DNA from 4 places in the Bacillus halotolerans genome. Region 3 is predicted to be linked to each of the others. Evidence: riboswitches for the same ligand, from Rfam matches in the RefSeq annotation. Region 3 holds a riboswitch; each other region holds the start of a gene.
The links. A riboswitch is a leader RNA that binds a small molecule or an ion and turns the genes downstream of it on or off. The one in region 3 is predicted to bind thiamine pyrophosphate.
Positions count from the first base shown of each region.

Region 1: another riboswitch for thiamine pyrophosphate. It lies ahead of thiT (energy-coupled thiamine transporter ThiT); the one in region 3 lies ahead of DIC78_RS01695 (acetylornithine deacetylase).
Region 2: another riboswitch for thiamine pyrophosphate. It lies ahead of DIC78_RS02810 (HMP/thiamine ABC transporter substrate-binding protein ThiU); the one in region 3 lies ahead of DIC78_RS01695 (acetylornithine deacetylase).
Region 4: another riboswitch for thiamine pyrophosphate. It lies ahead of tenA (thiaminase II); the one in region 3 lies ahead of DIC78_RS01695 (acetylornithine deacetylase).

Region 1 is NZ_CP029364.1:3,120,680-3,127,983, forward strand. It holds gene floT (flotillin lipid rafts scaffold protein FloT) at 1-1,418, shown strand, start outside; gene DIC78_RS15990 (GNAT family N-acetyltransferase) at 1,445-1,969, shown strand; gene thiT (energy-coupled thiamine transporter ThiT) at 2,010-2,588, opposite strand; TPP riboswitch at 2,689-2,790, opposite strand; rRNA gene DIC78_RS16000 (16S ribosomal RNA) at 3,263-4,812, shown strand; rRNA gene DIC78_RS16005 (23S ribosomal RNA) at 4,982-7,304, shown strand, end outside.
Region 2 is NZ_CP029364.1:590,047-597,350, forward strand. It holds gene DIC78_RS02795 (PepSY domain-containing protein) at 1-197, opposite strand, end outside; gene DIC78_RS02800 (sensor histidine kinase) at 194-1,558, opposite strand; gene DIC78_RS02805 (response regulator transcription factor) at 1,562-2,248, opposite strand; TPP riboswitch at 2,350-2,461, shown strand; gene DIC78_RS02810 (HMP/thiamine ABC transporter substrate-binding protein ThiU) at 2,558-3,163, shown strand; gene DIC78_RS02815 (ECF transporter S component) at 3,160-3,765, shown strand; gene DIC78_RS02820 (ABC transporter ATP-binding protein) at 3,752-5,395, shown strand; gene DIC78_RS02825 (HMP/thiamine ABC transporter permease ThiX) at 5,370-6,134, shown strand; gene rsbRB (RsbT co-antagonist RsbRB) at 6,168-7,001, opposite strand; gene isp (serine protease Isp) at 7,224-7,304, shown strand, end outside.
Region 3 is NZ_CP029364.1:375,011-382,314, reverse strand. It holds gene spoIIGA (sigma-E processing peptidase SpoIIGA) at 1-862, shown strand, start outside; gene sigE (RNA polymerase sporulation sigma factor SigE) at 925-1,644, shown strand; gene sigG (RNA polymerase sporulation sigma factor SigG) at 1,784-2,566, shown strand; gene DIC78_RS01700 (ABC transporter ATP-binding protein) at 2,723-3,517, shown strand; TPP riboswitch at 3,526-3,628, shown strand; partial or broken gene DIC78_RS01695 (acetylornithine deacetylase) at 3,719-5,001, shown strand; gene DIC78_RS01690 (YlmC/YmxH family sporulation protein) at 5,084-5,329, shown strand; gene pgeF (peptidoglycan editing factor PgeF) at 5,491-6,327, shown strand; gene DIC78_RS01680 (YggS family pyridoxal phosphate-dependent enzyme) at 6,334-7,026, shown strand; gene sepF (cell division protein SepF) at 7,023-7,304, shown strand, end outside.
Region 4 is NZ_CP029364.1:741,895-749,198, forward strand. It holds gene fabI (enoyl-ACP reductase FabI) at 1-181, opposite strand, end outside; gene thiD (bifunctional hydroxymethylpyrimidine kinase/phosphomethylpyrimidine kinase) at 318-1,133, opposite strand; gene thiF (thiazole biosynthesis adenylyltransferase ThiF) at 1,152-2,162, opposite strand; gene thiG (thiazole synthase) at 2,159-2,929, opposite strand; gene thiS (sulfur carrier protein ThiS) at 2,926-3,126, opposite strand; gene thiO (glycine oxidase ThiO) at 3,126-4,235, opposite strand; gene tenI (thiazole tautomerase TenI) at 4,219-4,836, opposite strand; gene tenA (thiaminase II) at 4,814-5,521, opposite strand; TPP riboswitch at 5,602-5,710, opposite strand; gene DIC78_RS03740 (monovalent cation:proton antiporter family protein) at 5,773-7,304, opposite strand, start outside.

The DNA.
Region 1 (7,304 bases), 1.4 Mb from region 3:
TTACAGGAAGTTATCTTGGAAATAAAAATGTTCACGTTGATGAGGGAGGCAACCGCCTGAAGATTGTTCGCGGAGGAGGAACCTTTGTTCTTCCGGTTTTTCAGCAGGCTGAGCCGCTAAGTCTGTTATCAAGCAAACTCGATGTATCGACACCTGAAGTGTATACCGAGCAAGGTGTGCCTGTAATGGCAGACGGAACTGCAATTATTAAAATCGGCGGCTCTATTGGAGAAATCGCCACAGCAGCCGAACAATTTTTAGGAAAGTCAAAAGAAGACCGTGAGCAGGAGGCCCGTGAGGTACTGGAAGGCCACCTCCGTTCCATTCTCGGGTCTATGACAGTAGAAGAAATTTATAAAAACCGCGAAAAATTCTCTCAAGAAGTGCAGCGTGTCGCTTCACAGGATCTTGCGAAGATGGGTCTTGTGATTGTCTCCTTTACCATTAAAGATGTCCGTGATAAAAACGGCTATCTTGAATCACTAGGTAAACCGAGAATTGCGCAGGTAAAACGTGATGCTGACATTGCAACCGCAGAGGCCGATAAAGAAACAAGAATTAAGAGGGCGGAAGCCGATAAAGAAGCCAAAAAATCAGAGCTTGAACGAGCGACGGAAATTGCCGAAGCTGAAAAAATCAATCAGCTTAAAATGGCTGAATACCGGCGAGATCAAGATACAGCAAAAGCCAACGCTGACCAGGCATACGATTTGGAAACAGCCAAAGCACGCCAGCAGGTGACTGAGCAGGAAATGCAGGTCAAGATTATAGAACGCCAAAAACAAATTGAATTAGAAGAAAAAGAAATTCTCCGCCGTGAACGCCAGTATGATTCTGAAGTGAAGAAAAAAGCCGATGCAGACCGCTATTCAGTTGAGCAATCTGCCGCTGCTGAAAAAGCCAAACAGCTAGCCCAAGCCGATGCCAAGAAATACAGCATAGAAGCGATGGCGAAGGCTGAAGCTGAAAGGGTCAGAATTGACGGCCTTGCAAAAGCAGAAGCTGAAAAAGCAAAAGGTGAGACAGAGGCTGAGGTTATTCGCTTAAAAGGTCTTGCGGAAGCGGAAGCGAAAGAAAAAATTGCCGCTGCCTTTGAGCAGTACGGTCAGGCTGCGATTTTCGATATGATTGTCAAAATGCTTCCGGAATACGCGAAACAGGTATCAGCACCGCTTTCAAATATTGATAAGATCACCGTTGTTGATACAGGAGGAAACGGTGATTCAAGCGGCGCCAACAAAGTCACAAGCTATGCGACAAATTTAATGTCCAGTCTGCAAGAAAGCTTAAAAGCGTCTTCGGGAATCGACGTAAAAGAAATGATTGAGAACTTTTCAGGAAAAGGCAACATCAAACAGAGCATCAACGAACTGACAAATGAATTAAAAGAAACAAAACCTGTTCAAAAATCTGAATAACCATTGCGGAAAGGATTAGAGAATGAATGGTGACTATAAGAGAAGCACGACTAGATGATATAAAGGCAATCGCAAAAGTGCATGTTGACAGCTGGGTGACAACATACAGCGGCATTGTCTCCGCTGAATACTTAAATGGTTTGAACTACAAGGATTTTGAAGCCAAATGGAAAAGCCGTTCATTAAAGGGGGTTTTTGTGGCAGAAGATGAAAAAGGCTCGGTATTCGGCTTTGCATCTTTTGGTTCAATTCGTTCAGAGCAGAAAGGCTATGACGGAGAGTTGTATGCCATTTACCTTTTAAAAGAAAAACAGCGGCAAGGTGCAGGCAGAGCGCTTTTGACAAAGGGTACAGATTTTTTGCTTGATCAGGGCTTTACGAGCATGTTTGTTTGGGTCGTAGAAGAGAATCCTTCGATTAATTTTTATCAGTCGTTTTCACCTGAAAGAGCAGCCGAGGATAGTTTTGAAATCGCAGGAGAAAGCATGAAAGAAATAGGATTCGGCTGGCCGGATCTTGCTTCATTAAAAAATCTGCTTAACGGAAGATAAAAAACAACCCCCAGCGGAACGGCCGCTGGGGGTTGTTAGATTAAGCCTTTTCGGTTTTCAGCAAGCGCGGAGCTGTCATGAACAATAAACAAAGGGCAATCGCACAGATGATGAATGACGGAATCATATAAGTAGCATTATAAGTTAATGAGTAGAGCCATACCGGCGTTCCTTTTGGTGCAAAGCTGCCGAAAAATACAGCCCCTGAAATCACGTGTGCAGCATAACGCAGAAAACTGCCGATAAAAACTGCGCAAATAATTGATACGATCAATTTCCCTTTTGCTTTTGATAAGGCGGATTTGCGGACAGCGGAAGCGAAAAAGCCGCTTATGCCGACAGCGGCGAACGCTGCCATGTAATCAAGCAACAGCTGAACAGGGTGCTGAAGAAATAGATTTCCGATCGCAATTTGAACGAGACCTGTCAATAGACCGGTTGTAAGCCCCGCTTTAACTCCCCAGCGAAAAGAAATCAAAAAAATCGGAATCATCATGATGGATACCGACCCTCCTTGAGGCATACGGAGGAACATTCCGGAAACGATGTCTAAAATGACAGCAGCAGCAGTCATGATTGCAATTTCAATAAGACGTACCAGTTGTCTTGATTGAGCCATAAAAATCCCCTTCCATCGATAGACAATCCAAAAGGACAACAAAAAAGCAGCACGCGGAAGGATGAGGAAAGTTCCACGCACTGCTTTACAATCTGCAATTCATTTGACTTTGCCACATCCCTACGCCAGCGTTAACTAACAGGTTCAAAGGGTCAGAACGAAACCGCTCACTCTCAGCTTTTATGCTCCCCTTGTGGTCATCGGATATTTAGTTCGTTTCTACTATACAAGAAAAAGGTTAAAACAACAAGATGACATTGCCTGTAGTAAATGTTCTTTAATAGATAAATGTTTTATAAAGCATTACAAGTTAGATAGAATAAAGAAAGATTACAGTTTTATTGTTTTATAGATTTTTTTAAAAAACTATTGCAATAAATAATTATAGGTGTTATATTATTAAACGTCGCTGATGAACAGCAGACAAAACAAGAAGCTTTAAACAACTTTTAAAAAAGTTGTTGACAATTAAGAAGCTGAGTGTTATATTGGTAAAGCTGCTTCATTGAGAGCGGTGATGATCTTTGAAAACTAAACAAGACAAAACGTACCTGTTAATTCAAGTTTTATTATAAATCGCACAGCAATGTGCGTAGTCAGTCAAACTGAGGTCTGCACGATGCAGATCACGCAGATGTTGCCACAGGATGTGGTGAACTTAATCTGCGATCCATTTATCGGAGAGTTTGATCCTGGCTCAGGACGAACGCTGGCGGCGTGCCTAATACATGCAAGTCGAGCGGACAGATGGGAGCTTGCTCCCTGATGTTAGCGGCGGACGGGTGAGTAACACGTGGGTAACCTGCCTGTAAGACTGGGATAACTCCGGGAAACCGGGGCTAATACCGGATGCTTGTTTGAACCGCATGGTTCAAACATAAAAGGTGGCTTCGGCTACCACTTACAGATGGACCCGCGGCGCATTAGCTAGTTGGTGAGGTAATGGCTCACCAAGGCAACGATGCGTAGCCGACCTGAGAGGGTGATCGGCCACACTGGGACTGAGACACGGCCCAGACTCCTACGGGAGGCAGCAGTAGGGAATCTTCCGCAATGGACGAAAGTCTGACGGAGCAACGCCGCGTGAGTGATGAAGGTTTTCGGATCGTAAAGCTCTGTTGTTAGGGAAGAACAAGTACCGTTCGAATAGGGCGGTACCTTGACGGTACCTAACCAGAAAGCCACGGCTAACTACGTGCCAGCAGCCGCGGTAATACGTAGGTGGCAAGCGTTGTCCGGAATTATTGGGCGTAAAGGGCTCGCAGGCGGTTCCTTAAGTCTGATGTGAAAGCCCCCGGCTCAACCGGGGAGGGTCATTGGAAACTGGGGAACTTGAGTGCAGAAGAGGAGAGTGGAATTCCACGTGTAGCGGTGAAATGCGTAGAGATGTGGAGGAACACCAGTGGCGAAGGCGACTCTCTGGTCTGTAACTGACGCTGAGGAGCGAAAGCGTGGGGAGCGAACAGGATTAGATACCCTGGTAGTCCACGCCGTAAACGATGAGTGCTAAGTGTTAGGGGGTTTCCGCCCCTTAGTGCTGCAGCTAACGCATTAAGCACTCCGCCTGGGGAGTACGGTCGCAAGACTGAAACTCAAAGGAATTGACGGGGGCCCGCACAAGCGGTGGAGCATGTGGTTTAATTCGAAGCAACGCGAAGAACCTTACCAGGTCTTGACATCCTCTGACAATCCTAGAGATAGGACGTCCCCTTCGGGGGCAGAGTGACAGGTGGTGCATGGTTGTCGTCAGCTCGTGTCGTGAGATGTTGGGTTAAGTCCCGCAACGAGCGCAACCCTTGATCTTAGTTGCCAGCATTCAGTTGGGCACTCTAAGGTGACTGCCGGTGACAAACCGGAGGAAGGTGGGGATGACGTCAAATCATCATGCCCCTTATGACCTGGGCTACACACGTGCTACAATGGACAGAACAAAGGGCAGCGAAACCGCGAGGTTAAGCCAATCCCACAAATCTGTTCTCAGTTCGGATCGCAGTCTGCAACTCGACTGCGTGAAGCTGGAATCGCTAGTAATCGCGGATCAGCATGCCGCGGTGAATACGTTCCCGGGCCTTGTACACACCGCCCGTCACACCACGAGAGTTTGTAACACCCGAAGTCGGTGAGGTAACCTTTATGGAGCCAGCCGCCGAAGGTGGGACAGATGATTGGGGTGAAGTCGTAACAAGGTAGCCGTATCGGAAGGTGCGGCTGGATCACCTCCTTTCTAAGGATATTTACGGAATATAAGACCTTGGGTCTTATAAACAGAACGTTCCCTGTCTTGTTTAGTTTTGAAGGATCATTCCTTCGAAACGTGTTCTTTGAAAACTAGATAACAGTAGACATCACATTCAATTAGTAACACAAGATATCACATAGTGATTCTTTTTAACGGTTAAGTTAGAAAGGGCGCACGGTGGATGCCTTGGCACTAGGAGCCGATGAAGGACGGGACGAACACCGATATGCTTCGGGGAGCTGTAAGCAAGCTTTGATCCGGAGATTTCCGAATGGGGAAACCCACCACTCGTAATGGAGTGGTATCCATATCTGAATTCATAGGATATGAGAAGGCAGACCCGGGGAACTGAAACATCTAAGTACCCGGAGGAAGAGAAAGCAAATGCGATTCCCTGAGTAGCGGCGAGCGAAACGGGATTAGCCCAAACCAAGAGGCTTGCCTCTTGGGGTTGTAGGACACTCTATACGGAGTTACAAAGGAACGAGGTAGATGAAGAGGTCTGGAAAGGCCCGCCATAGGAGGTAACAGCCCTGTAGTCAAAACTTCGTTCTCTCCAGAGTGGATCCTGAGTACGGCGGAACACGTGAAATTCCGTCGGAATCCGGGAGGACCATCTCCCAAGGCTAAATACTCCCTAGTGACCGATAGTGAACCAGTACCGTGAGGGAAAGGTGAAAAGCACCCCGGAAGGGGAGTGAAAGAGATCCTGAAACCGTGTGCCTACAAGTAGTCAGAGCCCGTTAACGGGTGATGGCGTGCCTTTTGTAGAATGAACCGGCGAGTTACGATCCCGTGCAAGGTTAAGCAGAAGATGCGGAGCCGCAGCGAAAGCGAGTCTGAATAGGGCGCATGAGTACGTGGTCGTAGACCCGAAACCAGGTGATCTACCCATGTCCAGGGTGAAGTTCAGGTAACACTGAATGGAGGCCCGAACCCACGCACGTTGAAAAGTGCGGGGATGAGGTGTGGGTAGGGGTGAAATGCCAATCGAACCTGGAGATAGCTGGTTCTCTCCGAAATAGCTTTAGGGCTAGCCTCAAGGTAAGAGTCTTGGAGGTAGAGCACTGATTGGACTAGGGGCCCCTACCGGGTTACCGAATTCAGTCAAACTCCGAATGCCAATGACTTATCCTTGGGAGTCAGACTGCGAGTGATAAGATCCGTAGTCGAAAGGGAAACAGCCCAGACCGCCAGCTAAGGTCCCAAAGTATACGTTAAGTGGAAAAGGATGTGGAGTTGCTTAGACAACCAGGATGTTGGCTTAGAAGCAGCCACCATTTAAAGAGTGCGTAATAGCTCACTGGTCGAGTGACTCTGCGCCGAAAATGTACCGGGGCTAAACGTATCACCGAAGCTGCGGACTGTTCTTCGAACAGTGGTAGGAGAGCGTTCTAAGGGCTGTGAAGCCAGACCGGAAGGACTGGTGGAGCGCTTAGAAGTGAGAATGCCGGTATGAGTAGCGAAAGAGGGGTGAGAATCCCCTCCACCGAATGCCTAAGGTTTCCTGAGGAAGGCTCGTCCGCTCAGGGTTAGTCGGGACCTAAGCCGAGGCCGAAAGGCGTAGGCGATGGACAACAGGTTGATATTCCTGTACCACCTCCTCACCATTTGAGCAATGGGGGGACGCAGGAGGATAGGGTAAGCGCGGTATTGGATATCCGCGTCCAAGCAGTTAGGCTGGGAAATAGGCAAATCCGTTTCCCATAAGGCTGAGCTGTGATGGCGAGCGAAATATAGTAGCGAAGTTCCTGATTCCACACTGCCAAGAAAAGCCTCTAGCGAGGTGAGAGGTGCCCGTACCGCAAACCGACACAGGTAGGCGAGGAGAGAATCCTAAGGTGATCGAGAGAACTCTCGTTAAGGAACTCGGCAAAATGACCCCGTAACTTCGGGAGAAGGGGTGCTCTGTTAGGGTGCAAGCCCGAGAGAGCCGCAGTGAATAGGCCCAGGCGACTGTTTAGCAAAAACACAGGTCTCTGCGAAGCCGTAAGGCGAAGTATAGGGGCTGACGCCTGCCCGGTGCTGGAAGGTTAAGAGGAGCGCTTAGCGTAAGCGAAGGTGCGAATTGAAGCCCCAGTAAACGGCGGCCGTAACTATAACGGTCCTAAGGTAGCGAAATTCCTTGTCGGGTAAGTTCCGACCCGCACGAAAGGCGCAACGATCTGGGCACTGTCTCAACGAGAGACTCGGTGAAATTATAGTACCTGTGAAGATGCAGGTTACCCGCGACAGGACGGAAAGACCCCGTGGAGCTTTACTGCAGCCTGATATTGAATGTTGGTACAGCTTGTACAGGATAGGTAGGAGCCTTGGAAACCGGAGCGCCAGCTTCGGTGGAGGCATCGGTGGGATACTACCCTGGCTGTATTGACCTTCTAACCCGCCGCCCTTATCGGGCGGGGAGACAGTGTCAGGTGGGCAGTTTGACTGGGGCGGTCGCCTCCTAAAAGGTAACGGAGGCGCCCAAAGGTTCC
Region 2 (7,304 bases), 220 kb from region 3:
GTCATATCATACGTTTTTTTATCATTGGATTGCGTCACTTTTGTGATGTCGCCTTCATAGGAGGTTTCTACTTTTTTTATGACTGCCTCCTTTGACAGCACGTCCTCATGGGTTTGCTGAATGATAAGAACCGCGCAGATGACAATGGCTAAAACGGCTGCCGCAGCAGCAGCTCCTGTTTTCATTCGTTTTGTCATAGCGCTCCCCCATTCTGTTCTCTAAATTGCATCGTGACATTTGTTCCCTGTCCCGGTTTGCTTTTTACAGACAGGTCAATACCATGCTCATCGGCAATATGTTTGGCAATGGATAGACCTAAACCCGTTCCGCCTGTTTTGCGGTTACGTGCCTCATCCGCCCGGTAAAAACGTTCAAACAGGCGCGGGATATGATCTTCAGGTATGCCGATTCCTTCATCCCTTACGGACAAAAACGGACGTCTGTTATTGGTTCCTGCGGAAATCACAATGGCCTTGTCACTATACTTTATGGCATTATCAAGCAAAATCGTCAGCAGCTGCTTTATGCGTTCTTCATCTGCCGTTACAAGCAAATTCTCCTTGTCCGTCTCAAGAAGGATGTCGCGTTTATAAACCGGCTGGAGTGTTTGTATGACGGCGCGCGACACTTCGATCAGGTCAACCGTTTTCAGATCAAGCTCCAGTTCTTTATGGGTCTTGGCCAGCGTAAGCAGCTGATTGGTCAGTTTTTTCATATGGACCGCTTCTGAATGAATAGCTTCAATGGATTCCTCAAGCACTTCAGGCTTTTTTGCCCCCCAGCGTTTCATCAGATTGCTGTAGCTTTCAATAATGGTGAGCGGGGTTTTCAGCTCGTGTGAAGCGTCTTGGACGAATTGCTGCTGTTTATCGTAGTGCTCTTTCAGCATGCTCGCCATCTCATTAAAGGTCAGCCCCATTTGATACAGTTCGTCATGCGACTGTCCTTCCAGAGAAATTGTTTTGAATGCTTTTTCTCTCTGTATGTCTTTCATCGTTGTCACCAATTGTCTGATTGGATTGGTGATATGGCGGGCGAGTAAGCTTCCGGCAAAGAAGGAAGCGATACAGACAGCCGCGCTGGCCGCAATTAAGATGATTCTTAGCAGAAGAAGACTCTCTTCTGTATGCTCCAGCCTTTCCACGAGCTGAAGCGATACGACTTGTCCGTCTGTCCAAATGACCGGGACAGCTGCTGCTGCAAACAGTTTGCCTTCATGCTTTGTCACGTCTGTCGTTTCCCCGCTGTGAAAAGAAAGAGGGAAGTCTTTATATGCTTTTTCCTTTGTGATGGTCATGACGGCTTTCCGATCCGCACTCACTACCCGCACCATTCCGTTTGCCGGAAGATAGGCCTGCAGCATATCCTGCAAAGCCACCCCTTGTGTTTCGGCGGTATGAAGAGCTTCGGTGATATTGTCCGTTTCATCGGCAAGACGGGCCGCATCCTTTGAGGTGAGTGCCGATGAAAAAATGAGATAGACCGCAGTATGAACCAACATTAATAAAATCAACAGCCAAATGGATGTATACAGATGAATCTTTGTCTTCAGCTTCATCATTTACCCCTTAATGGTATAGCCGACCCCGCGTACGGTATGAATCAGCTGTTTTTCGTAAGGATAGTCCAATTTTTTTCTGATATATCTTATGTACACGTCGACGACATTTGTATCACCGATGTAATCAAACCCCCATACAGAGCTGAGAATTTGCTCTCTCGTCAGCACTTGCTGCGGATGCTTCAGCATATAGACGAGCAGATCAAATTCCCGGGGCGTTAATCCAACTTCTTTGTCTCCCCGTCTGACTTCACGTGTTTTCTCGTTCACCTGCAAATCGTCATATGTCAAAAATGTGCCGATATCCTCTGTTTTGCTTCCGGTTTGGCGGAGTGCCGCTCTGATTCTGGCAAGCAATTCTTCTATTTCAAACGGCTTGGTGACATAGTCATTCGCACCGATGTCAAGCCCCGTTACCTTATCTGGAACGCTGTCGCGGGCTGTTAATAAAATAACCGGTGTCTTTTGATCCGTTTTCCTCAGCCGGCGCAGCACTTCAAGCCCGCTCAACCCTGGCAGCATGACATCGAGCAGCAATAGGGAATACGAACCTTCCGTGGCCGCGTTAAGTCCTTCAGAGCCATTATGTTTGATGGTGACGCTGTATCCTTCATATTCCAATTCAAGCTGAAGGACCCTCGCGATTTTTTCTTCATCTTCCACAATTAATATGTGCCCTTTTTCCAATTCCGATCATCCTCTCATGTTCCTATATGAAAAAAATGATTTCATTGTTTACAAAATGATTCTTATCATCTATTATGATGTCAAAATAAAAAATTGTATACGGAAAGCACTAGGGGTGCTGTTATGGCTGAGATAAAGCGCGCAAAAACGCGCTTTGATCCCTTATGACCCGATCTGGATAATACCAGCGTGGGGAAGTGCAGGTTGACCGAAAGGTGTATTTTTTCGTGCGCTTACTCGATCTATGACTGCATATTCCCTAAGGATATGCAGTTTTTTATTTTACCAAAAAAACAGGAGGTCAGAGAAATGGACAACTTATGCGGTACAAGCAGAATCGCCGGATTTCGGTTCTCTTTATACCCGATGACAGATGATTTTATCAGTGTGATCAAGTCTGCGCTGAAAAAAACGGATACGTCAAAGGTTTGGACAAAGACCGATCATATCAGCACAGTTTTGCGCGGATCGATCGAGCATGTATTCGACGCCGCCAAAGCCATCTACCTGTATGCAGCAAATAGCGAAAAGCACATTGTCATGAACGGGACGTTTTCCATCGGCTGCCCCGGCGATACACAAGGAGATACATATCTGACAGCAGATGAAAAGCGTGTCAACGAAGAATCTGTTCACGACCTGAAAGCAGAGGCTCCTTGCCAATTTGCGCTTTATCCGATGAATGAGCCGAATTATATGGACATCATCATGAAAGCTGTTGAAATCGCTAAGGCTGACGGCACCTTTGTACAGGGTGTTCATTACGCAAGTGAGGTAGACGGAGATGCACACGACGTGTTCCGGACACTGGAAGCCGCTTTCCGCATGGCAAATCAGCAAACAGCCCATGTCACCATGACCGTGAACTTCTCGGCAAACAGTCCATCAAGAAAACAGAAAGCAGGGATAAAATGAAAAGCTGGAAAGTAAAAGAAATTGTCATCATGTCTGTTATCAGTATTGTTTTTGGCATTGTGTATTTAGTATTCACCCATTTCGGAAACGTACTTGCAGGGATGTTCGGGCCCATCGCTTATGAACCGATTTACGGCATTTGGTTTATCGTGTCAGTGATTGCCGCGTACATCATTCGTAAACCGGGCGCGGCCCTTGTTTCAGAAATCATTGCAGCTCTCGTTGAATGTTTGCTGGGAAATCCTTCAGGCCCGATGGTTATCGTTATCGGCATTGTTCAAGGTCTCGGAGCAGAAGCTGTATTTCTTGCGACACGCTGGAAAGCATATTCCCTTCCTGTGCTGCTTCTGGCGGGTATGGGGTCTTCGGTGTCCAGCTTTATTTATGATTTCTTTGTTTCCGGTTATGCGGCGTACTCACCGGGCTATCTGCTCATTATGCTTGTGATCCGTCTCGTTTCAGGTGCGGTCCTGGCCGGCCTTCTCGGAAAAGCTGTCAGCGATTCTCTCGCATATACGGGTGTCTTAAACGGAATGGCACTCGGAAAGGAACTGAAAAAGAAAAGGAAACGGAAACGGGTATCAAATCATGCAAGCCTATAACAAGTTGCTTTCGGTTGACCGGCTTAGCTTTTCATATGAAGAAAACGAGAAACCGATTTTTCAGGATATAACGTTTGAGCTCCAAAAAGGAGAATGCGCTTTATTGTTAGGGCCGAGCGGGTGCGGAAAAAGCTCGCTTGCCCTCTGTTTAAACGGGCTTTACCCTGAAGCTTGCGACGGGATGCTGTCTGGGCATGTATTCTTATTTCAAAAAACGATCACTGACGCTGAAACCTCTGAAACAATCGCTCAGCATGTCGGAGTCGTCTTTCAGGACCCTGAGCAGCAGTTTTGTATGCTGACAGTAGAGGATGAAATCGCCTTTGGATTGGAAAATCTGCAAATCCCCCAAGAAGAAATGGTGAAGAAAATTGATGACGTTCTGGAAAAATTACACATCACTCATGTAAAGGAAAAAACGATTTCCACTCTGTCAGGGGGACTGAAGCAAAAAGTCGCGCTCGCCTGTATTTTGGCGATGGAGCCTGAGCTCATTATTCTGGATGAACCGACTTCCCTTTTAGACCCTTATTCAGCACGGGAATTCGTTCAAATGATCAAAGAGCTTCAGCAGGAAAAAGGCTTCGGCCTTCTCGTGATCGAACATCAGCTTGATGAGTGGGCGCCTTGGGTTGAAAGAACAATCGTACTGGATGGAGCAGGCAAGAAAGCCTTAGACGGGCCGACTAAGGATATGTTTCAGCATCACTCAAACATGTTAAGAACAATGGGAATCGCTGCGCCAAAAATTTGTGGCTTACAAGAAAACGTGAGCATACCGTTTACATTGTCAAAAGAAACGCTGTTCAAGGAACCCTTCCCTGCTGGGCCTGCTGAAGAAGCGGCGGTTCTTTCTGCTGAACACGCAGTGCAGGTCCAGAGCTTATCGTTTTCAAGAGGACAGCAGACCATTTTCAAAGACATCAGTTTTTCATTGCGTGCAGGCTCTTTGACGGCACTTGTCGGGCCAAACGGCACAGGAAAATCTACGCTGTTGTCTGTTCTCGCCCGTTTGCTCAAACCGAAAAGCGGCAAGATTCTTCTGCATGATAAGCCGCTGGAGTCTTACAAAGAAAAAGAGCTTCGCAAACAAATGGGATTGGTTTTCCAAAATCCAGAGCACCAGTTTGTGACTGACACAGTATATGATGAGCTGCTGTTCGGCCATGCGGCAAATGCCGAAACCGAGAAAAAAGCGCAGAACCTGCTGCAGCGTTTCGGCCTTGCACATTTGGCGGACCACCATCCGTTTGCGATCAGCCAAGGGCAAAAACGGCGGCTGAGTGTCGCCACAATGCTGATGCACGATGTAACGGTTTTGCTTTTAGACGAACCGACCTTTGGCCAAGACGCCAAAACAGCCGCTGAATGCATGGAAATGATTCAGCATATCCAGACAGAAGGCACCGCTGTCCTCATGATCACACACGATATGGAGCTTGTATCTTCATATGCTGACAGCGTGCTTGTGCTTCACGGCACACATTTGGCCTTTGACGGAACACCGGAACAATTATTTTCTAGGGAAGCCGAGCTCGTCCAAAAAGCAAAGCTCACCCTCCCCCTTCGATATGAATGGATGACATACCAGCAGGAGGTGCGTGATGAAGCAGCCGTTACATCTCATTAACCCGGCAGTAAAAGCAGCGGCGGTTTTTTGCTGTGTCGTCATGCTGTCGTTTATTTACAATCCTTACACACCGGCGTGCTTTTATATCATGATTGTTGCGGGTGTCCTGTTTGCGGCCAGAATACCGCTGAAAAAATGGCTTTTGTTCACGATTCCGTTTTTGATTTTAGCATTCGGCTGCGTATGGACAGCCGCTGTTTTCGGCAAGATTCCGACGACCGCAGATAATTTTCTGTTCCAAGCCGGCCCTTTTTCGATCAACAGTGAAAATGTGGCTGTCGGCATCTCACTCGGGTTTCGTATTTTGTGCTTTTCTGCCTTATCAATGATGTTTGTTTTTACAACCGATCCGATTTTATTTATGCTGAGTCTTGTGCAGCAGTGCAAGCTGTCCCCGAAGCTTGCATATGGCGTCATTGCCGGATTTCGTTTTCTCCCTCTGTTAAAAGAGGAGGTCCAGCTGATCCAGCAGGCACATAAAATCCGAGGCGGGGCGGCGGAAAATGGCTTAAAAGAAAAAATAAACGCGTTAAAGCGCTATACCATCCCGCTATTAGCAAGCGCGATCAGAAAAGCGGAACGAACAGCTCTTGCGATGGAATCAAAAGGATTTACAGGCAGCCGAAACCGGACGTATTACCGGTCGCTTACCGTCAGCCCGCGCGACTGGCTGTTCTTTTTCCTCATTCTCTTGTTATTCGCAGGATCTTTTCTTGTGTCTTTATGTTTTACCTCATAGAAAAAGCCGCTATGTTGAATAGCGGCTTTTTTATTATTGATGATAGTTCAATGCTTGGGCAAGATTGGTTTTAATATTAATGTTCGTAAAATCAATTCCAAGCTGTACAGCGGTTTGCGCAATTTCTGGTCTGATTCCAGACAATGTGGATCTGACACCGATTAAAGTAAGCGCCTCAATCAATTTAAAGATTTGGTGCGCCACCATTGTATCAACAACGACGACACCTGAAAGATCGATCAACAGATGCTCAACGCGTCTTTTCGCACATGCATTAAGCGTGTTCTCAAGAATAAACTTTGCCCGTTCAGTATCAATATCACCGACAAGCGGCAGCAGAGCTGTCGTTTTGCTCAGAGTAATGACAGGCGAACTTAATTCCAGTATCATTTCTCTCTGGGCATTTAATTGCTGTTTTGCATTCGATTCAGCGTGATCGACGAATGTATAAATGGTAAAATCAAAAACTTTCACAATCAAATCGGCCCATTTTTGTTTCTCTCCCGGTCCAAATGCCGACTCGTTTTCTTCTGCGAACTTCTCAAAATACTTCGTATATAATCTTCGGTTTCTCATAAACTCACGGATGACGTATTGCACCGGGGTATCGAGATGTTTTTGATCATTCGTCAGCTCAATAACCCATTGTTGAAATTCATCGAGAAATTGTTTTTCCGGTAAAACATACATGTAATTCAGATGCCGGTAGAACTCTCTGTCCTGCTCTTTCAGCTCCTCGGTTACAGTTGCATTATGTAAGGCATAAATCGAATTCGGATCGCTTTCCTCCATTGTGTCAATCCATTCCTCGGCCATTTGTTCTACATGCTCAGAAAAAAACGCAAATATTTTTTCATTCAGTTTCATCACACTGCTCCTTTCCCAACTTCTATTATAACTTGACTGACAGCTGAATCCCAGCCATACACGCTAGAGACATCCATTATTTTGAAAATTACTAATCCATTGGATTGTATCCTATTTTTTCAAAATGCTTCAAACGACACTGTCCGAGCGGCTGCTTTTTTCATATAATGTGAGATAACACCCTTGTATCCACTTGCAAGCATAAAAAAGGAGGGCTTTTTTATGAATGGTGAAATCCGCTTGATCCCGTATGTGACGAATGAGCAGATCATGGATGTGAACGAGCTTCCTGAGGGTATTAAA
Region 3 (7,304 bases):
GGCTTTTATTTTGAAACGCCATGTAAAAAAAAGAAGATTGATAGGCGGCGCGTTTATCGGGTCAAGTATTGTCCTTTTGATGTTTACTCCTTTCTCGCCGATCGTTGAGAACCCGGCCGGAAAGCTCGCTTTTTCGGTTGTCATTGTGCTCGTGACATTCGGTTTTAAGCGGTTTCGCTATTTCTTTCAAAATTTGTTTTCCTTTTATTTTGCTACTTTTCTAATGGGAGGGGGAATAATCGGAGCACATTCATTGCTGCAGTCAAACTCTATTGTCAGAAACGGTGTCATGATCACCAATCAAACCGGATTTGGCGACCCGATCAGCTGGATGTTTATCGTGGCTGGCTTTCCCACATTATGGTTTTTTTCCAAGAGAAGAATCGAAGATATTGAAACAAAAAACATTCAATATGAGGAACGAGTCAGGGTACAGGCGGACCTGGGCGGCCAAACACTGCACGCAAGAGGCCTGGTGGATTCCGGCAACCAGCTGTATGATCCGCTCACAAAAACGCCGGTCATGATTCTTCACATTGATAAGCTTGAACCAATTTTCGGAGAGGCTGAAACGGTGATTATCCGAAATGCAGACCCGATGGAAGCGATTGAACAGCTTGATGATTCGTTTCGTTTTTTAGATAAAATGAGGCTGATCCCATATCGGGGAGTAGGCCAGCAGCATCAATTTTTATTATGTATCAAACCGGATCATGTAACGATTATGACAAAAGATGAAATGATTTCCGCGGATAAATGCTTAATCGGCATCAGCACGTCAAAGCTGTCGGCAGATGGAGATTTTGACGCGATTATTCATCCGAAAATGCTGTCCGGAAAGGCCATTAAGCACGTATCCTAATGTTCGCAAATGTCCGTTACTTATCATACTCATAAGACGTGACATTTAGAAGGGAGAGGAAGATGAAAAAACTTAAATTGCGGTTGACGCACCTCTGGTATAAGCTGCTGATGAAACTGGGCTTAAAAAGCGATGAAGTGTATTACATAGGAGGGAGTGAAGCTTTGCCGCCGCCATTATCAAAAGACGAGGAGCAGGTTCTATTAATGAAGCTCCCAAGCGGCGACCAGGCGGCCCGCGCTATTTTGATCGAACGCAACCTGCGGCTTGTCGTCTATATCGCACGGAAATTTGAAAACACGGGAATTAATATTGAAGATTTAATCAGCATCGGCACCATTGGATTAATCAAAGCTGTGAATACCTTCAATCCGGAAAAGAAAATCAAGCTGGCTACATATGCCTCTCGCTGTATCGAGAATGAAATCCTGATGTATTTAAGGAGAAACAACAAAATCCGTTCAGAAGTTTCTTTTGATGAACCGCTTAATATTGATTGGGACGGCAATGAGCTTCTGCTTTCTGATGTGCTGGGCACGGATGACGACATCATCACAAAGGACATTGAAGCAAATGTGGATAAAAAGCTTCTAAAAAAAGCGCTCGAACAGTTAAATGAGAGGGAGAAACAAATCATGGAACTGCGTTTTGGGCTCGTCGGCGAAGAGGAAAAGACCCAAAAGGATGTTGCGGATATGATGGGGATTTCCCAATCCTATATTTCCCGTCTGGAAAAAAGAATCATTAAAAGATTGCGAAAAGAATTCAACAAAATGGTGTAAAAAATTTTTGCGGCTTAATCCCTTGATTCTACAAGGATTTCCCAATTATGACTATTTTTCGGTTTGAGTGCAGTGCATATTTTTCCCACCCGAGGAGATACTTAACGTTGTACAGCAGCTCCTGTAGGGAGGGAAAAAAGTGTCGAGAAATAAAGTCGAAATCTGCGGGGTGGATACCTCCAAATTACCCGTACTCAAGAATGAAGAAATGAGAAAGCTGTTTAGGCAATTGCAGGACGAAGGTGATGATTCAGCCAGAGAAAAGCTTGTAAACGGGAACTTGCGTCTTGTCTTAAGTGTCATTCAAAGATTTAATAACAGAGGGGAGTATGTTGATGACTTATTTCAAGTCGGCTGTATCGGACTAATGAAATCCATTGATAATTTTGATCTAAGCCACAATGTTAAGTTTTCAACATACGCTGTACCTATGATTATCGGAGAAATCCGCAGGTATTTGCGCGATAATAACCCGATACGTGTCTCGAGATCACTTAGGGATATCGCATATAAGGCACTCCAGGTAAGAGAACGGTTAATCAGTGAGACAAGCAAGGAGCCGACGGCAGAGGATATCGCCAAAGTTCTTGAAGTACCGCACGAAGAAATTGTGTTTGCACTCGACGCCATTCAAGATCCGGTATCTCTTTTTGAACCGATCTACAATGACGGCGGAGATCCGATTTATGTCATGGATCAAATCAGTGATGAACGCAACAAAGATACACAATGGATTGAAGAGCTGGCTTTGAAAGAGGGCATGAGAAGGCTGAACGAGAGGGAAAAAATGATTTTAAGAAAACGGTTCTTCCAAGGAAAAACGCAAATGGAAGTAGCCGAAGAAATCGGGATTTCTCAAGCACAGGTGTCCAGACTGGAAAAGGCAGCAATCAAACAAATGAATAAGAATATTCATCAATAGCATGGACGTGGAAAGCCTTTAAAACAGAAATTGTTTTAAAGGCTTTTCTATTTAGAAGCGGGCGGTTTACGTTTTCGAAAAAGTAAGGTATCCTAGTCCGTACACAGTTTTGTGAAAATTAAAACAATTATTCGGTTTGGAAAGAGGAGGACCACAATGATTTTGCAGCTTGACAATGTCTCACTAAAACGGAATGGAAAATGGATACTAAAGGATATTCATTGGAAAGTAGAAGAAAAGGAGAACTGGGTGCTTTACGGATTAAATGGAGCAGGGAAGACTGCGCTGTTAAATATGCTATGCTCTTACTATTTTCCGACAACAGGCGAGATGCAGGTGCTTGGTCATGTATTCGGAAAAACGGAGCTGGGAGATAAACTCAGACGAAAAATCGGCCTTGTCTCAGCGGGTCTTCAGCAAAAATTGTATCCGGCAGATTCAGCTTTTGAAATTGCTCTGAGCGGGGCATATGCTTCGATTGGCTTGTATGAAACACCAAGTGCGGAAATCAGAGAAAAAGCGATTGCCCTGCTCGAGGACTTAGGAGCCATTGATTATGCCGACCGCCGCTACGAAACTCTTTCTCAAGGAGAGAAACAAAGAGCTTTAATCGCAAGAGCGCTAATGGCTGATCCGGAGCTGCTTATACTGGACGAACCAGTTACAGGACTTGATTTTATTGCCCGGGAAAAACTGTTAGATACGATTACGCACATTGCAAGCAGGGAAAATGCGCCGTCTATTCTTTATGTTACGCATCATGCGGAAGAAATTTTGCCGATTTTTGATAAAGCCCTCTTGTTAAAAAAGGGAGAAGTCTTTAGGTCAGGACAAATGAAAGACATGCTGACAGACGAATCACTTTCTTCTTTTTTTGATACGCCGATCCGTGTATTATGGAATCAGGATCGTCCGTTTTTAACAAGAGCTGAGCCGGTGACAAATGCATAACAACATACGATTCATCCTGGGGGTGCTTTCGAAGCTGAGAGAGACGCTGGTCTCAACCCTTATTGACCTGATCTGGATCATACCAGCGGAGGGAAGCGGTGAAAAAAGCGGAGAATGCAGCAGCTTGCACTCTGCTTTCTTTATTAAGCCGTTTCATGAATATGAAACGGCTTTTTTCTATTAAAAATAGGAGCGGATAACATGATTGATCAAGTAGAATCTTTACTGAAAAAAGTGGAAGAACAAAAGGACGAGCTCATTGAGCTTGCGAAAACGCTGATTTCTTTTAAAACACCGGCGCCGCCTGCGAGAAATACAGACAGCATCCAAACATGGATTGCACAGTTTTTGCTTGAACGGGGATTTTCTATCGACAAATGGGACGTTTATCCAGGAGATCCCAATGTTGTGGGTGTTTTAAAAGGAACAAATTCAGCCGCCTATCAAAGTTTAATCATCAATGGGCATGTCGATGTGGCAGAGGTAAAAGAGGGCGAGGACTGGGTGCATGACCCATTTTGTCCCAGTGAGAAAAACGGTTTCTTAATCGGCCGGGGGGCGCTTCAGATATGAAAGGCGGAATGGCCTGTGTGCTGTTTGCTTTAAAGCTGATTCGTGAAGCGGGCGTTGAGCTCCCGGGCGATTTGATTCTGCAATCGGTCATCGGGGAGGAAGTCGGAGAGGCCGGCACGCTTGAATGCTGCAAAAAGGGCTATCACGCAGACTTTGCAGTTGTGGCGGATACGAGCGATATGCATATTCAAGGTCAAGGCGGAGTGATTACAGGCTGGATCGAAATGAAAAGCAGTCAAACGTTTCACGATGGAACAAGACGGAATATGATCCACGCTGGCGGAGGAACCTTCGGGGCGAGCGCAATCGAAAAAATGGCAAAAATCATTTCTGGACTCGGTGAGCTGGAGCGACATTGGGCCATTATGAAAAGCTATCCTGGCTTTACCCCCGGTACAAACACAATTAATCCCGCTGTTATAGAAGGAGGCAGACATGCGGCCTTTATAGCGGATGAGTGCCGATTATGGATTACCGTCCATTTTTATCCCAATGAAACGCATGAAGAAGTGGCTGCTGAAATAGAAGATTACATCAACAGGCTGAGTGACAGTGATATTTGGCTGAGGGAAAACCGTCCTGTCTTCAAATGGGGAGGCTCTTCAATGATTGAAGAAAGAGGAGAAATTTTTCCGGCCTTGGAAGTTGATCCGGCTCATCCCGGCGTTTTAGCCCTTACGGCGTCACACGAGGAGATCAAACGGGAACGCCCGGTCATTGACGTATCTCAAACCGTAACCGATGGTGGATGGCTTTATCATGCCGGTATTCCAAGCGTAATATACGGACCGGGCGATTTATATAATGCTCATGCCGTTAATGAAGAGGTATCGATTGAGCAGCTCGTAGATTATACGAAAATCATGCTCACGTTCATCATAAGCTGGTGCAGCCGCAAAAAAGAACAATGATCATGAAAATTTCTCCTTGCTGACAAGGTTCAGCCCGCCCGTTCATATACTAGAAAAAAGGACCGAAAAAGGACGTGATGGGATGATCAGCATTTCAGAATTTCAAGTAAAGGATGTCGTCAATGTCTCTAACGGAAAAAAATTAGGGAGCATCGGTGATATTGATATCAATGTCACCACAGGAAAAATTCAGGCGATTATACTAGGGGGAAATGGAAAAGTTCTCGGTTTTTTTGGAAAGGAAGAGGAAATGGTCATTCCTTGGCGAAATATAGTTAAAATCGGAGAAGATGTCATTTTAGTCCGATTAAGTGAATCCCACGCTTAACCTGCTTTTTTGCTGCTGATTGTCAAATGCCGGAAGTCTGAACTCTTCCGGCACATTTCATTTATGAAATATGTAAATCGGCGCTAAACGAATGCAGAAAGATGTGGTAAAATAAGTGGGAAATTACGCCTTATAAATGTTTGTCGAAAGGTTGGATCATCATGAATACATATCACCCATTCAGTCTCACCACCCCCTCGACACTCATGATACAAGACTGGAAACAAACGAATCAAAACGATGCAGAAGTCATTGCCGGATTTACTACGAAAAACGGCGGTGTCAGTCAAAAACCTTTTGAGTCGTTAAATACAGGATTGCACGTTCATGACAAAGATGCAGATGTGGTTAAAAATCGTGAATATATAGCCGATATGTTTAATATTGATTTGCAGTCTTGGGTATTTGCTGACCAGACACACGACAATCGCGTCCAAAAAGTGACGCAGAGGGATAGGGGAAAAGGCGCCCGTGAGTATCACTCAGCTTTTAAAGCAACAGACGGGCTCTATACAAATGATAAAAATGTATTTTTGGCATTATGCTTTGCTGATTGTGTGCCCCTATTCTTTTTCGATCCGGTGAAATCGCTTGTCGGGATCGCTCATGCCGGATGGAAAGGCACGGTCAAACAGATTGGCAGAGAAATGGTGAAGCAATGGACCGAACAGGAGGGCTCGAAGCTTTCTGATATATACGCTGTTGTCGGACCGTCTATCTGCGGTGCGCGCTATACGGTAGATGACCGTGTGATGAATGCTGTCCGCGCATTGCCGTTTTCAGCAGATCGCGCCGTGAATCAGGCGGGGCAGGGGCAGTATCAGCTTGACCTGAAAGAGCTGAACCGACTCATACTGATTGACAGCGGTTTGGCAAATGAGCAGATTTCTGTCAGCGGTTTATGTACGGAAAGTGAGCCGTCACTTTTCTTTTCCCATCGGCGAGATCAGGGGAAAACAGGACGGATGATGTCCTTTATCGGAATGAAGGAGGCATAAAAGATCTTGCGTGTTGTTGATCATTTACGACATATAAACGAACGAATAAACGAAGCATGTAACAGATCGGGCCGCAGATCCGATGAAGTTACGGTTATTGCAGTCACAAAATATGTGTCGCCTGAAAGAGCACAGGAGGCGGTCGATGCGGGCATCAAGTGCCTCGGAGAGAACCGGGACGCCGAACTGCTTCGCAAACAGGAAATCATTAAAGGAAATCCGGAATGGCATTTTATCGGCAGCCTTCAATCAAGAAAAGTAAAAGCTGTCGTCAATTCAGTTTCCTATATTCATTCCCTGGACCGGCTTTCATTAGCGAAAGAAATTGAAAAACGGGCTGAAGGTGCTGTCCAATGCTTTGTGCAGGTCAATACCTCGCTTGAGCCCTCTAAACACGGCATGAATAAAGAAGAAGTGATACCATTCATACAGGAGCTTTCCGGCTTTGACAACATTGTTGTGGCCGGACTGATGACAATGGCTCCACTGACTGATGACCAAGATGAGATTAGAAGCTGTTTCCGAACGCTTAGAGAACTTCGTGATCAGGTTCAAGAGCTGAAACAGCCGAACGCTCCATGTACAGAACTGTCGATGGGCATGTCAAATGATTTTGAAATCGCGATTGAAGAAGGGGCTACTTATATTAGAATCGGCTCATCGTTAGTCGGAAATGAAACAGGGGGTGTACAGCAATGAGTATGAAAAATAAACTGAAAAACTTTTTCTCAATGGATGAAGAAGAATACGAATACGAATATATTGAAACTGAGCGGGATTCTCATGAAGAACAGGAACAAAAAGAAAAACCTGCTTATAATGCTGGTAAACCAGCAGCCAAACAGAATGTAGTAAGCTTGCAAAGTGTTCAGAAATCCTCTAAAGTGGTGTTGAGTGAGCCGCGCGTTTATGCGGAGGCGCAGGAAATAGCCGACCATCTGAAGAACAGGCGGGCAGTTGTCGTCAATCTTCAGCGG
Region 4 (7,304 bases), 370 kb from region 3:
AATCGTTTCGCTCCAAAGTTCCAGCGAGTTCATGAACAGATTTCTCCAGGCGTTCACCTGCATATGTGAAAATCAATCGTGCGCCCGCTTCATGTAAAGAGCGCGCAATTCCCCAAGCGATACTGCGTTTGTTGGCTACTCCCATAACAACAATGTTGCGGCCTTCAAGTGAAAAATTCATATGTATAAAGCCTCCTATATTTGTTAAAGACATAGTATTAGTACCTGATCTTAATACCTATCATATCATAACCTTGTCCAGATGAAAAGCGCATACCAAAGTCAAACATGAAAGAGACCCCCATAAGCAGGTGGTCTCATCGGTTTATTTTTATACTGTTTCGTTTAAAAGCGAAATGATTTGTCGGTCCGTGGCCCGATCCGATGCCGAGCGTATTTTCCACAGCTTCGCGGACAAAGTTGGCAGCAACCTCGAATGCCTGATGGATGCTGTCTCCTTTAGCGGTTTGGGCTGTTAAAGCCGCAGCAAAGGTGCAGCCTGTGCCATGCGTATGCTTCGTATCGATATAAGGATGGCTGATTTGCATAAACATGTTTCCATCAAAAAGAAGGTCAGTAATGTGATTGTCCTCAGGCTGGTGCCCACCTTTGATAATCACATGCTGCGCACCCATCTTCACCAGCTGTTCCGCAGCTTTCTTCCGGTCATCAAGCGAACGGATCGCCATACCCGTCAGCGCTTCTGCTTCCGGCACATTCGGCGTGATCGCATAGCTTCTTGGAATCAGCAGCTCCTTCAGCGTAGCGATTGATTCATCGCGAAGCAAGGACGCCCCGCCCTTCGCGATCATAACCGGATCAACGATCACCCGGCTTAATTCGTATTGATCAATTTTTCTTGCCACTTCTTCAATCATTTCCGCATTCCAAAGCATTCCTGTTTTTACGGCGTCCGGTCTCAAATCCTCCGCCACAGCGTCAATTTGCTCTCTCAATGCCTCTGCAGTCAGTGGATACACACCGTGGACGCCAAGTGTATTTTGAGCAGTTACCGCCGTAATGGCAGACATTCCGAATACACCAAGCTCCTGAAAGGTTTTAATATCTGCCTGTATCCCCGCGCCGCCGCCTGAGTCAGAGCCGGCGATTGTCAAGGCTTTATATATACTCATCAAACTACACTCCTTTTATTACCCAATCCATTTATGATAGATGGATTTTGCCCTGGCAATATCATTTGTTCCATGGATCAATGCTCTGCCGTCCCTAAACAGCACCATTTTCATGTCATCCGAGCGGCAGGAAATTAAATACGGATTCGCTGCTACTTCCAGCCCCGCCTGCCTCAGCTGCCCCGCCAACACGTCAAGATCTGCTTCTTTTGTGAAAGAGGATCTGATTTGCACCGTGTTTCTGCCGCACAATACTGCTGCTTTCGTTTGGTTTTCGTATGATAAAAACGGAAAATCCTTTGTGCCGCAGCTTGGACACGAGTCATCTTTAAGTCCCGCTGCTCTTACCTCTGACCGCTCATTGTTCCACAGGTCAAAGGAGCGCAGCACGGGCTCGCATTCCTCTCCCGTCAGCAGTTTCAGGGCGTCTGTCACCTGAAGGACAGCAACCTGCAGAACAGCCGGGCTGATAATGCCGGCTGTGTCGCATGTCGCACCGCCAATCGGAAGAGTATCGAGTAAACAATGAAGGCAGGGTGTTACTCCCGGCAATACAGTAAACGTGAGACCGTAGCTCCCTACACAAGCGCCGTAAAGAAACGGAATGCCTTCTTTCACCGCAGCATCGTTCACAATGAGCCGGGTTTCAAAATTATCGGCGGCATCTACAATGATTGATGCGCCGCGAATCAGCTCCGATACGTTTTCTGCTGTGACATCCATGACAAGTCCGGTCACATCCACATCACTGTTAATGGAACGAAGACGCTGCTCAGCAGCTGCTGCTTTCGGCAGTTCCTTTTTGACATCATTTTCTGTGTAAAGCTGCTGGCGCTGCAGATTGCTCCATTCGACGTAATCTCTATCGGCGATTTTCACCGATCCGACTCCCGCTCTCACCAGCATCTCTGCGCTGGCTGTTCCCAGTGCGCCGGCGCCGATGATCACAACGCGCGCCTCTCTCAGTTTCTTCTGGCCTTCGGGGCCGATTGGAGCAAACAGCTCCTGTCTGGAATACCTGTCCGTCATACAGGAAGACCTTCTCCCGGACTGCTAGCCGTCCCATATGACTTGGCTGGAATGCGGCCTGCTTCATAAGATAGACGTCCTGCTTCTACCGCGAGCTTCATGGCGTGTGCCATTTTCACCGGATCGTTCGCACCTGATACGGCCGTATTCAGCAGTACGCCGTCCGCTCCAAGCTCCATTGCATATGCCGCATCTTTTGGCGATCCGATTCCGGCATCCACGATGACAGGCACTTTCGCCTGTTCAATGATAAATGACAGATTCAGAGGATTTAAAATCCCCTGTCCCGATCCAATCGGAGAAGCCCCCGGCATAATGGCATGAACACCAAGCTCTTCAAGCTTTCTCGCCAGTACCACATCATCCGAAGTGTACGGCAGCACAATGAACCCTTCTTCAAGAAGCTGTTCAGACGCTTTTAACGTTTCCACAGGATCGGGCAGCAAGGAGCGGCTGCACCCGATGACTTCGACTTTAATCATGTCACAAAGCCCGGATGCCTTCGCAAGCCGTGCAATTCGAACTGCTTCTTCCGCCGTGCTGGCGCCTGCTGTATTTGGCAGAAGCGTATATTTTGATAAATCAAGCTGCTCCAGAAAATTAGGCTGAGACGCTTCAAAGATATTCATTCTCCGCACAGCAAATGTTAAAATATCAGACTCTGAAACAGCCACCGCTTCCTTTTGAATGTCAAACGATGGATATTTTCCCGTGCCCAGCAGCAACCTTGATTGAAATTGTTTCCCGCCAATTGTTAGCATTCTCATCCGCCTCCTACAAAATGGACAATTTCGATGACATCACGATCAGAAAGCTCTACCTCGTGATATTGTTCTTTACCGATAATTTCTTTATTTCTTTCAACGATCACGATTTTATTTTCAAGCTGATAAGACGCAAGCAAATCCTGAATCGTACCTGTGTCTCTATCCCACTCAACTTGTTTACCGTTCAGCTGAAGCATCATATCTGAACCGCCTCCTTGCGATCAATTCGAAAGGCGTGCAGCCAGTCTGCCTTGACCTCTTTATTCATAATGAGATCACCGATTAAAGCACCCGTTGCAGGAGCAAGCAGAATCCCGTTTCTGAAATGGCCCGCCGCAAATAAAATGCGGCTGTCCTCAGGGTGTCTGCCAATGTATGGTTTTCCGTCCTTTGTCCCCGGACGCAGTCCCGCCCAAAAACGATCAACCTTCATATTCTGAATCGCCGGCAACATCGTTTTCGCTTTTTCCATAACCGACTGAAGTCCGCCAAGATCCGGCTTATCGCTCCAATCACCAGGCTTCATCGTCGCGCCGACAACCAGTCTGCCGCTTTTTCTCGGTACGATATAGCAATGATCATGATAAAGTGTTTTTGTCAGCGGAATATCATCATTCCAAACAGACAGGCACTCTCCTTTTACAGGAAAAAATGACTGGTTCAACCCGAGCTGTTTAAAAAACATCCCGCTCCAGACCCCGCTGGCAACCACGACATGGTCCGCATGCACGTCACCGGAACCCGTTTTGATCAAAATGGATTCACCGCCACGCGTCACATCGAGAACGGGAGTATGCTCAAAAATATCCGTACCAAGCGCTTTAGCCGATTTAGCGTATGCCTTGCACACAAAATAAGGCTCAACATGAACATCGTCCTGAATAAAGCTCGCCCCGTAAATCTCACCGGCCGTATACGGCTCTTTTTCCAGCACTTCTTCTTTTGTATGCCAGCTGACAGTATGCAAATCGTCCATCCGTCTCAAGCGGGACACGTCTTCTTCGGAGAATGCAAGCTTAAACATACCGCCTTCATGCCTTCTGATATCAATGCCGGATAAGGCAAGTAGCTCCTCTCCAAGACCCTGATACAAACGCTGACTGTGCATGGCGAAATCAAAAAACGCATCCCGCTCCTCGCACTCGGCATGGGCGCCAAGCATCCCTGCCGCGGCGCTTGTTGTTCTGCCGCCGATTGTTCCGCTTTCAAGCAATGCGGTGTTTTTCTTTTCTTTTGCCAACTGATAAGCTATCGCGGAACCAATAATTCCGCCTCCAATGACAACTGCATCATAATGCCTTTTCATACTGAATCTCCTTTAGCTTGCGGGAATATCGTCTGGCAGCTTCCAAAGGATCATCGGAAGAAAAAATTCCGGACATGACAGCGATACCGTCTGAACCTGCTTGTTTCACTTCTCTTAATCTGGCAGGTGTCATTCCGCCAATTGCAATAACCGGAATCGAGATCCTCTGTTTGATTTCTGAAAGCAAAGACACGCCTCTGCCATCAAGGCCTTGTTTGCAATCCGTTTCAAACACATGGCCGAACAAAACATAATCAGCGTCTTCCTTTTCTGCCTGAAGCGCTTCCTCCAGTGAATGCACCGATCGCCCAATGTGCAGGTGAGGAAATCTGGCTCTTACTTGTTTCGGCGAAAAGCTGCTGCTCGGCAGCTGAACGCGGTGAATATTTGAAAAAAGCGCAATATCAACCCGGCCATTCATCACCAGCTTTTGCTTATCAACACCGCCTTCAGAAATAAGCTCCAGCAGTTTCAAAATGTCAGCCGCCGATTTAGACCGTTCACGAATATGGATGAAATCAACCTCATCCTGAATGGCTATAATTGATCTCATTAGATCTTCAACCGGCTTGCGGTCATCAGTTATGGCGTGCAGCTCCAAGCCCTTCCACCTCTTTTACGCCGCTGTCTGACCAGCCTTCTTTTCGATAAGCCATTCCCCAGAACTGATATTCATAATAGCTCGAAATAACGAAATTCTCTTTCATCTTGGCACGCACTTCCTCTGTGCTGTTTTCCGCCAGCTCATCCAGGCGGTTAATTTGTTCTTCCACCTGCTGTCTGAACCAGTCACCGCCGTATGTGCTAATCCACTTCTGGTAAATCGGATGCCCCGGATCACATGTCAGCAATTTCTCACCAACCTCATAATAAAGCCAATAGCACGGGAGAAGAGCTGCCAAGATTTCTGCAAAATTCCCGCTCAAAACCGAACGGTACATATGGGATGTATAGGAGTAAGCGGTAGGAGATGGCTTAAATGACTTCCGTTCTTCCTCACTGATTTCCAAAAGCTCCGTAAACTCGCGATGAAGCGCCATCTCCGCTTCATATGTACCTTGAGCATGGCTGGCCATGCGTCCTGTTGTATAAAGATCCTTTGCATAAGCGGCACCGAACGATTGCACCTTTGCAAAATGAGTTAAATAGTAAGAATCCTGAAGCACGTAATATTTAAAGCGGTCGATCGGGAGAGTTCCGTCACCGATCCCCTGAACAAATGGATGGACAAAGCTGCCTTCCCACCATTCTGCGGCTGCACTGCGGCATTCTTCTGAAAACTTCACACGTCATTCCCCCTGTCTGATAATAAAAAAACCACTTTCCCGCAAGGAAAAGTGGTTTGGAATTGGCATAGTTATATAACACAAATACCGCTCCACTTCCCTACGCAGGTCTGAACCTGTTCAAGTTATGAGGGTCTAAAAGTCACACTTTTATCTCAGCCCTTATAAAGGACACCCCTAGTGGTTTTACGAATGCATATTGAATTGTTCTGCCCCTCTATATTAACACGAATCCTTATTTGGTCAAGATATTATCCTTCCAATGTTTTCTTAAGATCGGTTACGTACCCGCGTGATCCGGTGACAATTAAGCGGTCTCCGATTTTCAGTCTTGTATCGCCGTGAGGAACGATGCTGTCGACACCCCGGAAAATCCTGACAAAAATCACGTCGCCTGTTAAAGGGAATTCACGGAGAATCACGCCGTCGTATTTGCTGTTTTCCATATTAATTTGATACAGCGAAGACTCTTGGTTCGTGAGCAGTTTCATGACGCCAGGCGCTTCTATCAGCGCGCGAAGCAGCGTTTTGGTCGACAGCAAGATGGAAAAGATGCTGATGCCCTGCTCTTTCAATTTCGCTTCGTTCTCCGGTGATCCGGTGCTGGCAATGACTCTTTCTGTTCCTTTTTCTTTGGCGTATAGTGCGATGTCCGTATTCATGTCTTCATCCCCTGTCGCCACCACAAGGATTTCTGTATCAAATATACCGAGTGATTCAAGGGTTTGATGCTCATAATCAGAAATCGTTTCGACGGAAAATACTGAGTCTGACAGCTTTTCCTCAGCGTTTTCTTGATAAACGTGCACGACACGCACTTCATACTCGTTCTCAGGCAATTCAAGTGTCACAGGCAGTGTCATTTGATTAGCGCCGATAAATGTGATCTTCTTTTTCTCCTCCGGCTGCTCCTGTTTTTTGTACAGCTTTTTAAAACCGACCGGCGTAAAAATACTTGCAATAACCGCCACCAGCGTAAGCGCTCCTGACATATTCGCGCTGATTACATGAAGCTGCTGGCCGATTGTCGCAGCGGCAATCACAAGAGAAAGCGTTGATGTCAGCAGGAAACCAGACGCCAAAATTGTGCGGTTATCATACCATTTCTTCAAGTACAGGACAGGAAGAATTTTGCTTACTAACAGCGCCATAAGCAACAGCGGAATCATCACTAAAATTTTCGGGTCCTGAAAAAGTGTCCAAATATCCAATTTTACACCGACCATCACAAAGAAAATCGGTATTAAGAACCCGTAGCCGAAGGAATCAAGTTGCTGAACCAGTTCCTTGTTCGGCGAGAGCAGGGAAACAAGCACGCCCGCTAAGAAAGCGCCGAGAATATTTTCTGCTCCCAGTGATTCAGACAGAGCCACCAGTACGATAATTAAGGTGAAAATAGCACGAGTCCCGATCTGGATCGTCCCTTTTGACATGGACTGAACAAAAGAACGGTGTTTGAAGACCCGGCCGAAAAAGTAAAGCACTACTCCGGCTGCGAACAGGATCATCAAGAGCCACATGTTTCCGCTGTCCTCTCCGTATAGAGAAGAAAATACAGCAAGAAGAATCATAGTGACCAAGTCAGCAATCACAGCAACAAGCAGGATAATCTGCCCGATGTTTGAATCCATGATCCGTTCTTCCTTTAAGGTTGGAACAACAACACCTAACGAAATCGTAGAAATAATAAGCGTCATTAAAAAAGCATTTTGGATAAATCCGGCCAAGACGAACCCATAGGACAGCAGCAATGATAAAATAAAAATACCGATAAAAATAATGG